One region of the Tissierella sp. QWL-11 genome, then DNA from elsewhere that is predicted to be linked to it. Evidence: a T-box and tRNA genes for the amino acid it is inferred to sense, from the RefSeq annotation. Region 1 holds a T-box; the other holds one or more tRNA genes.
The links. A T-box is a leader RNA that pairs with one kind of tRNA and senses whether it is charged. The one in region 1 lies ahead of thrS (threonine--tRNA ligase), so its partner is inferred to be a tRNA-Thr.
Positions count from the first base shown of each region.

Region 2: it encodes a tRNA-Thr, which carries the amino acid that the T-box ahead of thrS (threonine--tRNA ligase) is inferred to sense. The anticodon was not compared.

Region 1 covers NZ_CM178750.1:1,933,782-1,941,858, forward strand. Annotated here, with positions in the region: gene rplT (50S ribosomal protein L20) at 1-181, opposite strand, end outside; gene rpmI (50S ribosomal protein L35) at 218-409, opposite strand; gene infC (translation initiation factor IF-3) at 428-1,000, opposite strand; ribosomal protein L20 leader region at 962-1,098, opposite strand; gene pepV (dipeptidase PepV) at 1,164-2,549, opposite strand; gene AC4PG3_RS09515 (ATP-dependent metallopeptidase FtsH/Yme1/Tma family protein) at 2,676-4,223, shown strand; gene thrS (threonine--tRNA ligase) at 4,259-6,172, opposite strand; T-box leader at 6,320-6,521, opposite strand; gene hisS (histidine--tRNA ligase) at 6,563-7,867, opposite strand; gene ytxC (sporulation protein YtxC) at 7,951-8,077, opposite strand, start outside.
Region 2 covers NZ_CM178750.1:2,252,973-2,261,049, forward strand. Annotated here, with positions in the region: gene rpoB (DNA-directed RNA polymerase subunit beta) at 1-644, opposite strand, end outside; gene rplL (50S ribosomal protein L7/L12) at 945-1,328, opposite strand; gene rplJ (50S ribosomal protein L10) at 1,370-1,897, opposite strand; ribosomal protein L10 leader region at 1,920-2,049, opposite strand; gene rplA (50S ribosomal protein L1) at 2,096-2,800, opposite strand; gene rplK (50S ribosomal protein L11) at 2,852-3,277, opposite strand; gene nusG (transcription termination/antitermination protein NusG) at 3,369-3,923, opposite strand; gene secE (preprotein translocase subunit SecE) at 3,958-4,164, opposite strand; gene rpmG (50S ribosomal protein L33) at 4,189-4,338, opposite strand; gene tuf (elongation factor Tu) at 4,523-5,716, opposite strand; tRNA gene AC4PG3_RS11285 (tRNA-Thr) at 5,787-5,862, opposite strand; gene sigH (RNA polymerase sporulation sigma factor SigH) at 5,916-6,554, opposite strand; gene AC4PG3_RS11295 (NYN domain-containing protein) at 6,620-7,153, opposite strand; gene rlmB (23S rRNA (guanosine(2251)-2'-O)-methyltransferase RlmB) at 7,134-7,883, opposite strand; gene thyX (FAD-dependent thymidylate synthase) at 7,898-8,077, opposite strand, start outside.

The DNA of each region.
Region 1 (8,077 bases):
ACATTTTTCTAAAATCTCTTTTTCTAGTCTTTCTTCCTATATATGAATAATTTAATGATTTCATAACAGCTTGATTTGCTGGTCTAAATAATTTACTTTTTGCTCCAAAATAACCTTTAGCTTGTTTCAATACCTTCTTATGTCTTTTTTTAGCGTTTACGCCTCTTTTAACTCTAGCCATTACTGTAACTCCTCCTATAATTAAATATATATTGTACTACGGTATCATTGAATCTATTCTTCTTTGATCTCCTTTGCTTACTAAAGCACTTTTTCTTAATCTTCTTATTCTTTTTTGAGATTTTTTACCAGTTAAGTGACTTGCATAAGCCTTATGTCTTTTTAACTTTCCTGAACCCGTTCTTTTGAACCTCTTTGCTGATCCTCTATGTGTTTTCATTTTTCCCATGAATATTTCCTCCTAAACTTACTCTGATTTTGGTGATAAAAACATTGTCATATTTCTACCTTCCATTTTTGCCTTCTTTTCTACATTTCCAAATTCTTTTGTCAATTCTACAAAATCATCTAAAACTACTCTACCCATATTAGTATGGCCCATCTCTCTACCTCTAAATCTTACAGAAACTTTGACCTTGTCACCTGACTTTAAGAAATCATTGGCTCTTTTAGCCTTTACATTTAAATCATGGCTTTCAATATTAGGTGTCAAACGTATTTCTTTTATATTTATAGTTTTTTGTTTTTTCCTAGCTTCTTTTTCCTTTTTTGTTGCTTCATACTTGTATTTCCCATAGTCCATTATTTTACATACTGGCGGTTTTGCATTGGGAGCTACTTTTACTAAGTCCAGTTTTCTTTCATCAGCTTTTTTTAAGGCATCTCTAGTTGAAACAACTCCTAATTGACCACCATCGACATCTATTAACCTTACTTCTCTTTCTCTGATTTCCTCATTGATCTGAAGATCTTTAATAACCCAGCACCTCCTATTTATTTTAAACAATATTAAAAGCGGGTATAAAATACCCGCTTGCATACAAAAATAATCTAAAGACAATCCAAAGATTATATAATTAATTGTAACCTTATGAGCTCTAGCTATAAGGTGAGAAGCGGATACTTCTACTTTAACCGTTTAATATTCAACTCGCTTTACTATTATATGCTAATAATAAATATTTGTCAAATATTTATTATTTCTATTTTGCTAATTCATATAGAGCTTTTGCATATATCCTTGTTAGCTTCATTAAATGATCAATACTTATATGTTCATCCTTTTGATGAGCTAATTCTTTTTGTCCTGGAAACATTGGACCAAATGCAACTGCATTTTTTATAGCTCTTGCATAAGTCCCACCACCAATTGTTATTGGCTCAGAAGACTCATCACCTGTTTCTTCTCTATATACTTTCATCAGTTTTTGAACTAAAAAGTTATCCTTAGGGACATATAAAGGTTCTTTATGACTCTTACCTTCTATTAATTCTATATTGGTGTCTTTTAAATTATTCCTCATTCCATCATATACTTCTTCTTTACTAGATTTTATAGGATATCTAATATTTATAGTTAAAATAATTTTATCCTCTTCTAATTTTATAACTCCTGGATTAAAATTTAATTTACCTGATATATCATCTTCTAATCCACATCCTATTTTTTCTCCATAGTGAAATAAGCCTATTCTTTCATTATAAATTTTTATAAATTCATCTAATTTATCTTTTCCAGTAAATACATATCCTAAAAATTTCATCAAATGTGTGATTGCATTTTCTCCTTTTTCTGGAGTGCTACCATGGGCTGAAGTACCTGTCGCTATCACTTTCACCTTTTTACCCTGTCTTTCTATCTCTATAGGATTATTATATTTGCCTTTGAAATTAGAATATAAACTGTCAAATTCTTCCATATCGTCTACTTCTATTATGGCTTCACAATAATCTGGAACCATATTAGCAGCACTTCCACCTTTTAAATCTAAAAGCTTTGTATTTTTATCTATAGATGCCACTAGATCGAAGACAAGTATTCCTTTTTCTCCATAAATTACTGGAAAATCTGCATCTGGTGTAAAGGCCATAGTTGGTGGTTCAACATTTTTAAAGTAATATTTCATTCCTCCCCATCCAGTTTCCTCATTTGCACCAAATATTATTCTTATCTTTCTTTTTAAGTCTACTTTTGACTCTTTTAAAGCTTTCATTGCATACATAGCTGCTATAGCTGGTCCTTTATCGTCTAAAGTCCCTCGACCATATATCTTGTCCTCGTGGATTTCCCCTCCATATGGAGGATATGTCCAACCATTTCCCTCTGGAACTACATCTACATGAGCTAAAACTCCTACTATTTCTTCTCCTTCTCCTATATCCCCATGAGCTGCATAAGCATCGAAGTTTTTTGTGTCAAATCCCATTTCTTCAGATAAATTGGTTACATATTCAATTGCATCAAAGGCACCTTTACCAAATGGCATACCTTCTCTAGGAGCTTCTTCTACTGATTTTATCCTAACTATTTCCTGAGTAGATTTAATTATATCTTCCCTATATTCTTCAATTAATTTTAAAAATTCCAATTTTCCATCTCCTCTCTTTATATAATTATATCCATATATTGACTTTCAAACAACAAAATTTTAATTATATAAATTTACTAAATGGTTACACTAAGGTTAGAAATAGTTTAAGGAGGCGATAATTGGATGAAAAAGAAAAAATTTGTCTTTTTCTTTTTAGTCTTTGGAATAATAATGTCTATAGCCCTATTATTTCAAGACTTTTTATTTATAGAGACTTTAGAAAATTTTAGGATGATTGATAAATTATTGGTTTGGGCTATCACCATAATTCTTTTAGTTTATTACTTAAATGTAGACTCCAAACCTCAACTAGTACCTTCTATTCTCACAGTAGAAAAGGAGACTAATAAAGAAAAGGATAAACCTAACATATTATTTAAAGATGTTGCAGGTCTGGAAGAAATAAAGGAAGAGTTGTCAGAAACTATAGATTTTATAAACAATCCTCTAAAATATAAAAAAATGGGAGCTAAGATACCAAAGGGTATACTTTTTCATGGACCTCCAGGAACGGGAAAAACTTTACTGGCAAAGGCAGTTGCCGGAGAAACAAATGCTAGTTTTTTATATGCTAGTGGTTCAGAATTTGTAGAAAAATATGTAGGTGTAGGAGCAAAGAGAGTAAGAACACTCTTTGAAAAGGCTAAAAAGGATGCTCCTAGTATCATATTTATAGATGAAATTGATGCCATTGGTACTAAGAGAAACCTAGAATCAAATAATGAAAAAGATCAGACTTTAAATCAATTACTAGTAGAATTAGACGGATTTAATACAGGTGAAACTGTAGTAGTCATAGGCGCTACTAATAGACTTGATCTCCTAGATGATGCTCTATTAAGACCTGGTAGATTTGATAGACATATTTTTGTGGGTAATCCAAATATAACAGCTAGAGAAAAAATACTTGAAGTCCATACAAATAATAAACCCCTTGACCGGTCATTGTCTATAAAAGATTTAGCTAAAAAGACAACTGGACTTTCTGGTGCTCAACTCGCAAATATTGCAAATGAAGCTGCTATAATTGCGGTTCGAAAGAACAAAAATACAATTTCTCTTTTAGAATTTGATGCAGCTATAGAAAGGGTTATTGCTGGTCTAGAAGTTAAAAACTCTAAAATATTAGATAAGGAAAGAAAGACTGTCGCCTTTCACGAGGCAGGTCATGCATTAGTTTCAAAGATGTTGGATACAGATATGGTCCAAAAAATTTCAATAGTACCGAGAGGCCAAGCTCTTGGATATGTAATGAAGTTCCCAGATGAAGAAAGGTATCTATTAACCAAAAGGGATCTAGAGTATAAGATAACTGGTCTATTAGCAGGTAGGGCTGCTGAAGAATTGATTTTTAAAGAAGTAACCACAGGAGCAAAAGATGATTTAAACAAGGCTACAGATATAGCAAGACAGATGATATGTAGTTATGGTATGAGTCCTATGGGGAATTTAGCCTTAGATGAAATGTATATAAGATATAATTCAAATAACATTAGAGTAGAAATCAAAAAAATAACTGATAAGGCTTATGAAGAAGCTAAAAGAATTATAGGGGATAATATTGACATTCTATATGAAATAGCCAACAATCTTTTAGAAAATGAAACTATAGATAGTAATGGCTTAAATAAGATATTTAAAATGTATAAGAAAGCATCGATTAAAAATTAAAAGGTAGAGAAAATTTTCCCTACCTTTTATATGTTTTATAAAGATTTTTCTTCTGTTTCTTTTAGAACATCTTCTATAAATTTATCTACCTTTATTCCACCTATATCTCCTTGACCCATTTTCCTAACAGATACCATATTTTCATTTACTTCTTTTTCTCCTACTATTAACATATAAGGAATTCTTTTATTTCTTGCTTCTCTTATTTTATATCCTATTTTTTCTGCTCTATCATCTACAGTAATTCTAATATTTTTTTCTTTCATCTTATCTTTTATTTCATAGGCATATTCATTAAATTTATCTGAAATAGGTAGTACAGTTACTTGAACTGGAGCTAGCCAAGTTGGGAATTTACCTGCATAGTGTTCTATTAATATTCCCATAAATCTTTCCATACTTCCAAATATTGTTCTATGGATCATTACAGGTCTTTTCTTTTCATTATCCTTATCTATATAGCTTATATCAAATCTCTCAGGCATTTGGAAGTCTAACTGGATAGTTCCACATTGCCAAGTTCTACCTATAGCATCTTCTAGATGAAAATCTATCTTAGGACCATAAAAAGCTCCGTCACCTTCATTTAAGATATATTTAACATTCTTTTCTTCCAAAGCTTCCCTAAGTCCATTTGTAGCAATTTCCCACTGCTCTTCTGTTCCCATAGAATTTTCTGGCCTAGTAGATAGTTCTACATGATATTTAAATCCAAATATATTATATATACGATCTGCTAGTTCTATTATTCCTATTAGTTCTTCTTTTATTTGACTAGGAAGAGTGTATAGATGGGCATCATCTTGAGTAAAACTTCTAACTCTCATAAGTCCATGCAGCGCTCCTGATAATTCATGTCTATGAACAAGTCCTAACTCTCCCCATCTAAGTGGAAGATCTCTATAGCTGTGCATATCTGATTTATATACTAATATAGACCCTGGACAGTTCATGGGTTTAATGGCAAAGTCCTCTTCATCTATTTTAGTAAAGTACATATTTTCTTGATAATGATCCCAATGTCCTGACTGATGCCATAGAGATTCATTTAGTATAATAGGTGTCTTAATTTCTTCATACCCATTTTTTATATGCTCTTCTCTCCAAAAGTTTTCTAATGTATTTCTTATTACCATACCATTTGGATGGAAAAATGGAAATCCTGGACCCTCTTCATGCATAGTAAATAAGTCTAGTTCTTTACCTAATTTTCTATGATCTCTTTTTTTAGCTTCTTCTAATCTATTTAAATATGCTTCTAAATCTTTTTTCTTTTCATAAGTTGTTCCATAAATCCTTTGAAGCATCTTATTGTTTTCATCTCCACGCCAATATGCCCCTGCTATACTTAAAAGTTTGATAGCCTTTACCTTCTTAGTATTATATAAATGTGGTCCTGCACATAGATCTGTAAAGTCTCCTAATTTATAAAAAGATATTTCTTCATCTTCTGGCAAATTTTCTATCAAATCAACTTTGTATTCTTCATCTCTATCCTTAAAATATTTTAAAGCTTCATCTTTAGGCATTACAAATCTTTCTAAAGTATGATCTTCTTTGGCAATTTTTTTCATTTCTACTTCAATTTTTTCTAAATCCTCTGGAGTAAATCTATGCTCAGTATCAAAGTCATAATAAAATCCATTATCTATAGCTGGCCCTATGGCAAATTTAACATCCGGGAATAATTTTTGCACAGCTAAAGCCATAATATGTGCTGAAGTATGCCAAAAGATTTGTTTTCCCTCTTTATCTTCAAATTTCACAACTTTAAAATCAGCATCTTCATTTATCTCTTCTTGCATTCCTTTAGTCTTACCATTTACCACAGCTCCTAAAGATGCTCTTGCTAAACCTTCTGATATATCTTTGGCTACATCATATACTTTTATACCCTTTTCATATTCTCTTATGGAGCCATCTGGCAAAGTAATCTTTATATTTTCCATCTTTATCCTCCTATTTCTAAATTATATTTAATATTTATTATATTTAAATTTACTAAAGCTCACTATTCCTCGCTAAGTTAGTCATGCGCAGTCTCGCTACGCTTGTTGTGTTAGGTCATAAAAAAACCTATCATCTCTACAAAAAATTGTAGGGACGATAGGTTTTAACTTCGTGGTTCCACCCTAATTGATTCTCATTTAAATAACGCCTTTAGCGAAAACCTATTAATACTTAATAAGTTTTGACTCAGGGGTGGTTTTCAATTAACTCATCATAAGAAGATTTCCAGCCAAGATCTTCCCTCTCTGAATGATTCGGAAAATTTACTCTTCCCTTCAATGTCTTTTATATTTTCTTATATTTAATTAAATTATATCACAAAATTTTAATTAAAACAACGAAATTACTTCTTCAATAGTGAGATCTTTTTGCTCTCCTGATTTCATATCCCTAAAGGAATATACATTATTTTTTACTTCTTCTTCTCCGATTATTATTACATACGGAATATTTAATTTATCTGCATATGCAAATTTCTTACCTAATTTACCGCTTTCTAAATATACTTGGCTTTTAATTCCATTATCTCTTAAAGTACCTACAGCTTTTATAGCTTCTTTAGCATACCCCTTCATAGGAATTATTAAAACATCTGTTAGAGATTGCTTTTCCGTTTGTATTATATTCCCTTCACGAAGTTGGTAAAATAGCCTTGTAAGACCTATAGATATACCTACACCCGGCAATTTCTGATTAGTATAGTAAGTGGCTAAATCATCGTATCTACCACCTGAGCATACGCTTCCAATTCCAGGATAGTCATTTAAAAGAGTCTCATATACAGTTCCTGTATAATAATCTAAGCCTCTAGCAATAGTTAAGTCAATTACAAAATTTTCTTCTGGTACTTTAAAGGTTCTAATATAAGCAATTACTATCTCTAATTCTTCTAAACCTTCTTTGAATACTTCATCTTGAATATTTAATTTTTTCAAACTATCTAATATATCATCATTATTCCCTTTAATCTTTATAAAATCCATTATCTTATCTACAGAAGTAGAATCTATACCTTGACCTTCTAATTCTTCTCTAGTTTTATCAATTCCTATTTTCTCTAATTTGTCCACTGTTCTAAGTACCATTTTAGAATCATTTATATTTAAACTACTAAAAAAACCCTTTAAAACTTTTCTATTATTTATTTTAATAGTAAAACTATCAAATCCTAAATCTTTGAATGTAGAATAAATTACTACAGGAATTTCTGCATCATTGCCAATATCTAATTTCCCATTTCCTACAATATCTATATCACATTGATAAAACTCTCTAAATCTTCCCCTTTGATTCCTTTCTCCTCTATATACTTTCCCAATGTGGTATCTTCTAAAAGGAAAGTTCAATTCAGAATAGTGTTGACTAACATATCTAGCTAAAGGAACTGTAAGATCGAATCTAAGTGCCATATCAGTAGATCCTTTTTCAAATCTATATATCTGCTTTTCTGTCTCCCCTCCACCTTTAGCTAACAAAACTTCTGATTTTTCAATAACAGGTGTATCTATTGGAAGAAATCCAAATTTTTCATAATTAAATCTTATAGTGTCCATTATCTTATTAAATAAAATTTGTTCTTCTGGAATCAACTCCATGAATCCTGGTAAAATCGATGGTTTAACTATTTGACTCATAAACGTACCTCCATTAATTTCTTTCTTATAATAATATCATTTATTATTAATTTGTCAAAGAAAAAAGAGTTGAAAACTCAACTCTACTTCTCCTTATTATTATCATATTTTTCTTTTCTGCATTTACTACATCCTAAACAATTTTTAATTCTATCTCCAAAAACTTTCTCTATTACTAATAGTAATTTATCATCTGTACATCCTTTATTG
Region 2 (8,077 bases), 320 kb from region 1:
TGTTCAGTTTCTCCAAGTACAGATATGATTTCTGTATCACTTACTATTCCTAAAGCCTTCAATAGAACCGTTGCAGGTACCTTTCTAGTTCTGTCTACTCTTACATAGACTATATCATTGGAGTCTGCTTCATATTCTAACCAAGCACCTCTATTAGGAATTACTGTTGAAGAGTATAATCTCTTTCCAGTTTTATCTATACTTTCTACAAAGTATACACCCGGAGATCTAACTAGCTGACTTACTACTACCCTTTCAGCTCCATTGATAATAAAAGTTCCCTTTTCTGTCATCAATGGCATGTCTCCCATAAAGACCTCTTGCTCTTTTACTTCTCCTGTTTCTTTGTTAATTAATCTAACCTTTACCTTTAAAGGTGCAGAATAATTAGCATCTCTTTCTCTTGCTTCATCTTCATCATACTTTAAAGAATCTCCTATATTGTAGTTTACAAACTCTAAAATAAGATTACCCGTGTAATCTTGAATTGGAGAAATGTCTTCAAAAACTTCCTTTAAACCTTCTTCTTGAAACCACTCAAAAGATGATTTTTGCACCTCAATCAAATCAGGTAGATCTAATACTTCTTCAATACGAGAATAACTCATCCTGACTCGTTTGCCATATGTTACAGGATGTACCATAAAAAATTCACCCCTTATTAAACTAAAATATCCAAAAGCACTAAATACTTTTGGTAATACATTCCAAATATATATATAATATTGCCATATAGACAATTAATTATACAAAAAAACATAATTATCTCTATTATCGCAGTATTTTATACTATCATACATAGGATAATATGTCAATAATCTAAGCAATAAAAAATTTAAATCTATGTACGAAAAGCCTATATTAGATAAAATAGTAAAGTAACAACTTTCCTATAGATTAATAAAAAAGGCTTTCTTAAGAAAGCCTTTTTTATTTGTGTTTTACTATTTTACTTCTACAACTGCTCCTGCTTCTTCTAATTTAGTTTTCATTTCTTCAGCCTCTTCTTTAGAAGCTCCTTCTTTTATTGGTTTTGGAGCATTGTCTACTAATTCTTTAGCATCTTTAAGTCCTAATCCAGTGATTTCTCTAACAGCTTTTATTACTTTGATTTTTTGTCCACCTGCTTCTGCAAGTACTACATCAAATTCAGTTTTTTCAGCTGCTGCAGGAGCTGCGCCTCCAGCTGCTGGTGCTGCTGCTACAGCTGCAGGAGCTGCTGCACTTACACCAAATTCTTCTTCTAAAGCTTTTACTAAATCAGCTAATTCTAATACAGTTAAATTCTTTACTTCTTCTATTAAGTTTGTTACTTTTTCGCTTGCCATTTTTATAAATACCTCCATTTAATATTCATTTTATTTTATTTTTATGCTTCTTTTGTTTCAGCTACAGCATTTAATACTATAGCTAAGGATCTTATTGTACCTTGAAGTACATTTGCAAATCCTTGAATTGGTGCGTTTAATCCACCTAGAGCTTGAGCAATAAGTACTTCTTTTGATGGTAAATCAGCTAGATCTTTTACTTGATCTACATTGATTATTTTCCCATCTACTATACCAGCTTTTATCTCTAATTTTTCATTGTCTTTAGCAAATTCAGATGTTATCTTTGCAGCTTGAACTGGATCACCATATCCAAAAGCTACTGCAGATGGACCTTTTAAAAACTCATTAAATCCTTCAAATCCTGAATCTTTAAAAGCAAATCTCATCATAGTGTTTTTGTAAACTTTATATTCAACTCCAGCTTTTCTATATTGTTCTCTTAACTCTGTTAATTGTTCAACATCTAAGCCTCTATAGTCTACTAATATTATGGATTCCGCATCTTTAATTTTCCCTTTTATTTCTTCTACATTTTGAGTTTTAGCTTGAAGGGTTTGTTCCTTCACTGACGTCACCTCCCATAATTCATCTAAATAAATAAAAGTCCCTTACGTAGACACGAAGAGACTCTAATTTCAAATTAGTATAATCTTCACCTCGGTAGGTAATTTAAACTCTTAAGAGTTCCTACTGTCTACGGTAAGCTATTTAATTAACATAAATATAATATCAACAAAGTTTGTACTTGTCAACAATTTATTTATTTATTTATTTTCTGAAAGTTTTTGTGGGTTTATTTTAACACCAGGACCCATAGTGCTTGATAAGGTAACAGTTTTTAAATATCTACCCTTAGCAGCTGAAGGTTTTGCTTTCAATAAAGCATCCATCATTGTTTCAAAGTTTTCTTTTAACTTTTCTTCTCCAAAGGAAACTTTTCCTATTGGAACATGTACTATACTTGCTTTATCTACTCTGTATTCAACTTTTCCTGCTTTTATTTCCTTAACTGCTTTCTCTATATCAAAAGTTACAGTTCCTGATTTTGGGTTTGGCATAAGCCCTTTAGGTCCAAGCAATCTACCTACTCTACCTACTACACCCATCATATCCGGAGTTGAAACTACTACATCAAAATCTAACCAGTTCTCTGATTGGATTTTTTGCACCATTTCTTCTCCACCTACAAAATCAGCACCTGCAGCTTCTGCTTCTTTTTGTTTTTCACCTTTAGCTATAACTAATACTTTTCTACTTCTTCCTGTTCCATTAGGTAATACTATAGCCCCTCTTACTTGTTGATCTGCGTGTTTAGGGTCTACTCCCAATCTAACAGCTAAATCTACTGTTTCATCAAAACTAGCTTTTGCAGTTTTAAGTACTAAGTCCATAGCTTCGTCAACATCATATAAATTAGTTCTGTCTATAAGCTTAAAACTCTCTTGATATTTCTTTCCTTTTTTTGCCATTTATATTCATTCCTCCTTGTGGTATACGGAATTAACCTCCCACTAATCTATTTAAGCTTCTACTTCCACACCCATACTTCTAGCTGTTCCTGCTATCATATTCATAGCAGCTTCAATAGAACCTGCATTTAAATCCGGCATTTTTATTTCAGCTATTTCTTTTAATTGAGCCTTGCTTAGTTTTGCAACTTTGTTTTTGTTTGGTTCAGATGAAGCTGTTTCAATCCCCAAAGTCTTTTTAATTAATACTGCAACTGGTGGAGTCTTAGTTATGAAACTAAATGATCTATCTTGATAAACTGTAAGAACTACTGGAATAATCATTCCTGCTTGATCTGCTGTTTTAGCATTGAACTCTTTAGTAAATTGCATTATATTAACACCATGTGGTCCAAGAGCTGTTCCAACTGGTGGCGCTGGAGTTGCTTTCCCTGCAGGTATTTGTAATTTTACAACGGCTATAACTTTTTTTGCCATTTGACTTACACCTCCTCATATACTTGTGGTTTAACGGGATATCCCTTCCACTTTTTTGAAGCTATTTAAAAAGCATAATTGCTTTAAAAAACTAATTTTTTTCTATTTGGTCAAACTCTAACTCTACTAAGGTCTCTCTTCCAAACATAGAAACATAGACCTTTACTTTTTCCTTGTCCATATTTATACTTTCAATGTTTCCAACGAAATTTCCAAAGGGACCAGATGTGATTTTTACTGCATCTTTAACTTTAAAGTCAATATTAGGAGCTACAACCTCTTGAACTCCCAATGCTTTTACCTCTTCTTTGGACAAAGGAATAGGCTTAGATGCAGGTCCTACAAAGCCTGTTACACCTCTGGTATTTCTAACTAAATACCAGGATTCATCATTAACTATCATCTTAACTAAAACATATCCAGGAAATAATTTTCTTTCTTTCAATTTCCCCTTTGTACTGCCCGCTTTAGTTTCAACATATTCCTCAGTTGGGACCGCTACTTCAAATATGTCATCTTTCATACCTCTATTTTCTACCATCTTTTCAAGATTAGCTTTAACCTTATTTTCATGACCAGAATAAGTATGAACTACATACCAATTAGCATCTTTGGCCCTTTCTTCTCTACTTTTGAATTCTACCATCTATAGGGACCTCCGGGTCCTTCCCTCCCTCTTACTACTGAATAATTAAACCTAAAGCACCATGCATTAGTAAATCAAGTATATATACAATTAAAGAAATAACTCCACTTAATAGTATAACTACTCCAGTATAATTTATTAATTTATTTTTATCTGGCCAAATTACCTTTTTAAATTCAGACTTAACTCCTCTAAAATATCTACTCAATTTAGACTTACTGCTTCCAGCTTGAGTTGCCATGAGTTTCACATCCTTAATTAATAATTATTTTGTTTCTTTATGCACAGTATGCTTCTTGCAGAATTTACAATATTTATTAAGCTCTACTCTTTCTGTAGTATTCTTTTTATTTTTTTTAGATACGTAATTTCTTTGTTTACATTCAGTACATGCTAATATAATTCTATCTCTCATATAAAACACCTCCTAGTGTACAATATCTATATGAAAATATTCTTATTTACGGTACTTATATAAATTATCATAAATAAAATTGTATGTCAATAAATATATCTATTGTATTGTTACTAATTACTGTTTCCATCTTTTTTCATTTTAATCATAAAACAAGGGAGGGCTTAGCCTCCCATATTTAAAATTATCCAATAATCTTAGTTACAACTCCTGAACCTACTGTTCTTCCACCTTCACGTATTGAAAATCTTAGTCCTTCTTCTATTGCTATTGGTGTTATAAGTTCTATAGTGAATTTGGAGTTATCTCCTGGCATTACCATTTCTACTCCTTCTTCTAACTGAATGTCTCCTGTTACATCTGTTGTTCTGAAGTAGAATTGTGGTCTATATCCGTTGAAGAATGGTGTATGTCTTCCACCTTCATCTTTTGATAGTACATATACTTCTGATTCGAATTTTGTAAAAGGTTGTATTGATTTCGGCTTTGCTAATACTTGACCTCTTTCAATTTCTTCTCTTTGTACTCCTCTTAGTAATGCTCCTATATTATCTCCTGCTTGTGCTTCATCTAGTAGTTTTCTAAACATTTCTACTCCTGTTACTACTACTGTTCTTGGAGCTTCTGCTAATCCTACTATCTCTACATTGTCTCCTGTTTTTACTACTCCTCTTTCTACTCTTCCTGTTGCTACTGTTCCTCTTCCTGTTATTGAGAATACGTCTTCTACTGGCATTAGGAATGGTTTGTCTGTATCTCTTTCTGGTGCTGGAATGTACTCATCTACTGTCTTCATTAATGCTACTATTTTATCTCCCCATTCACTGTCTGGAGCTTCAATTGCTTTTAAAGCTGATCCTACTGTGATTGGTGTTCCATCTCCATCAAAGTCATATTCAGATAGTAATTCTCTTACTTCCATTTCTACTAATTCGATTAGTTCTTCGTCATCTACCATATCTTCTTTGTTTAAGAATACTACTATTTTAGGCACTCCTACGTTTCTTGATAGTAAGATATGCTCTCTTGTTTGTGGCATTGGACCATCTGCTGCTGATACTACTAGGATTGCTCCATCCATTTGTGCTGCTCCTGTGATCATGTTCTTTACGTAGTCAGCATGGCCTGGGCAGTCTACGTGTGCATAGTGACGAGCATCTGTTTCGTATTCTACGTGAGATGTTGAGATTGTAATTCCTCTTTCTCTTTCTTCTGGAGCTTTATCTATATTGTCATAGCTTACTCCTTCTCCTGAACCAAATCTGTTGTTTAATACTATTGTGATTGCTGCTGTTAGTGTTGTTTTACCGTGGTCTACGTGTCCTATTGTTCCTATGTTTACGTGGGGTTTATTTCTTTCAAATTTTGCCTTACCCATTTTCTACTCCTCCTCAATAATTAAAATCTTTAAGAAAACTCTGCCGTGTGTTTCATTTCTATATTCTTAATGGAGCCCACGACCGGATTTGAACCGGTGACCTCTTGCTTACCATGCAAGTGCTCTACCTACTGAGCTACGTGGGCCAGTTGCTACATAGTTTACTACTTTCTTGACTACTTGTCAATATAATTTTCCCTTAAGAATAATTTAAACATTTCTCAAGCTTTTTCTTTACCCTTTGAAGTGCATTATCTACACTCTTCGGATCCCTATCTAGTTCTTTTGCTATATCTTGATAAGAACCTCCCTTTACATATGACTCTAAGACTTCATATTCTAATTCACTAAGAGAATTTAAAATATCAGTTTCCATATTGTTTACATTCTCATTGCCTATGCATACCTCCATGGGATCAGTAATAGCAAAGCCCTCTATCATATCTAATAAAGTTCTATCAGATCCTTCTTCATAGACAGGTTTATTTAAAGATATATACGAATTTAGCGGTATGTGCTTTTGCCTAGTTGCAGTTTTGATTGCTGTAATAATTTGTCTAGTAATACATATTTCAGCAAAAGACTTAAAAGAAGCAAGCTTGTCCTTATTATAGTCTCTTATGGCCTTAAAAAGGCCTATCATACCCTCCTGTATAATATCATCCCTGTCTGCACCTATTAAAAAATACATACATGCCTTCCCACTGACATAGTTTTTGTATTTGTTTAATAGATAGTCCAATGCTAAATGATCTCCATCTCTTGCGATACTTACAATTTCTTCATCCCTCATATCCTCATAAAAAGAATCTAACTTCTTCTGCAAAGAATGTCCCAAATTGAGTCCCCCTCTATCCCAAGCAATCACTATAATTATAAATAAATTTATAATTATAGTCAAGACTAATCCTTTGTTTTTCCCCAATTATTTAATTTTTCTATTATTTCTTTATCTAATCCATTAAGATGTAAATTTTCTTTTTGTTTTTTAGAAATGATTCTCTTCTCAATTATCCTTTTTTTATTTAATATTTCTATTTCTAACTCCCTAGCAGATATCCGTGTCCCTCCCCTGGATAGAATCATCTGTTGCTCTAGCCAATCCGAAGTTGCTACTCGGATTTTTTTAATTCTCCCAAGGGAATCTAAGGTCTTTTCAATATAGTGATCTGCTGTATGATTTTCTTTAGTAAATACTACCTTTATTCCCTTATAGTATTCTTCTTTTCCATTGTTAGATTTCACTAAATGAGCGTCAAATACTACAATGATTTCAATACCTGAAATGTGATGGTACTCTGCTAATATTTCTAAGAGTTCAATCCTTGCCTCCTCTAAATTTATATCAGATATTTTTCTCAAACTATCCCATGCATTTATAATATTATAAGCATCTACAAATAAATATTCTTTTTGCTTATTTTTCTTTTTTCTCATGCCTTACCTTTACTACTTCATATATTAAAATAGCTGCAGAGGCTGAAGCATTCAAAGAAGATACTTTTCCCATCATTGGAATTTTAATAAGCACATCACATTTTTCCTTTACTATTCTAGAGATGCCTTTCCCTTCATTACCTATTACAAGTGCTATTGATCCCTCCAAGTTTTCATTATAGTAAAATTTTTCACCATCTATATCTGCACCATATACCCATACTCCATCTTTTTTCAATTTTTCTATGGTGTTGGCAATATTTGTGACATTTGCAACTAAAATATGCTCTACAGCTCCAGCAGAGGCTTTATACACAGTTTGATTTACCATAGCAGATCTTCTCTTTGGTATAATAACTCCATGGGCTCCTGCTGATTCTGCAGTCCTAATTATAGCCCCTAGATTATGAGTATCTTCAATATTATCTAAAACTATAATAAATGGATCCTCTCCCAAAGCCTTGGCCTTATTCAAAATATCATCTACACTGGCATATTCATATCCTGTAACCAACGCAGCTACTCCTTGATGTGCATTTCCATCTGCCATAGAGTCAAGCTTTTTCTTATCTACTTCTTGAATTATTATATTCTTACTATTTGCTATCCCAATTATCTTTTTTATAGAACCTTTAAGATCTCCCTTTAGAATATATAATTTATCTATACTTCTATTTGTCTTTAATAGTTCTAATACAGGATTTCTCCCTACAATATACTGTTCATCCATAGTTACACCTCTTTTCATATTTGGTTAAAATAATCTCTTACCTTTTCTATTTTTCCACATGTCATTTTACCTTCTGGGCAAGGTCCCTTTATGCATCCAGGACCTACATTTTTAAATAATACAGGGTATACAGCCTTTACTTCTTTTAACATTTCAATAGCTAATTCTCTTATTTCCCATTGAGCTCTATTGCA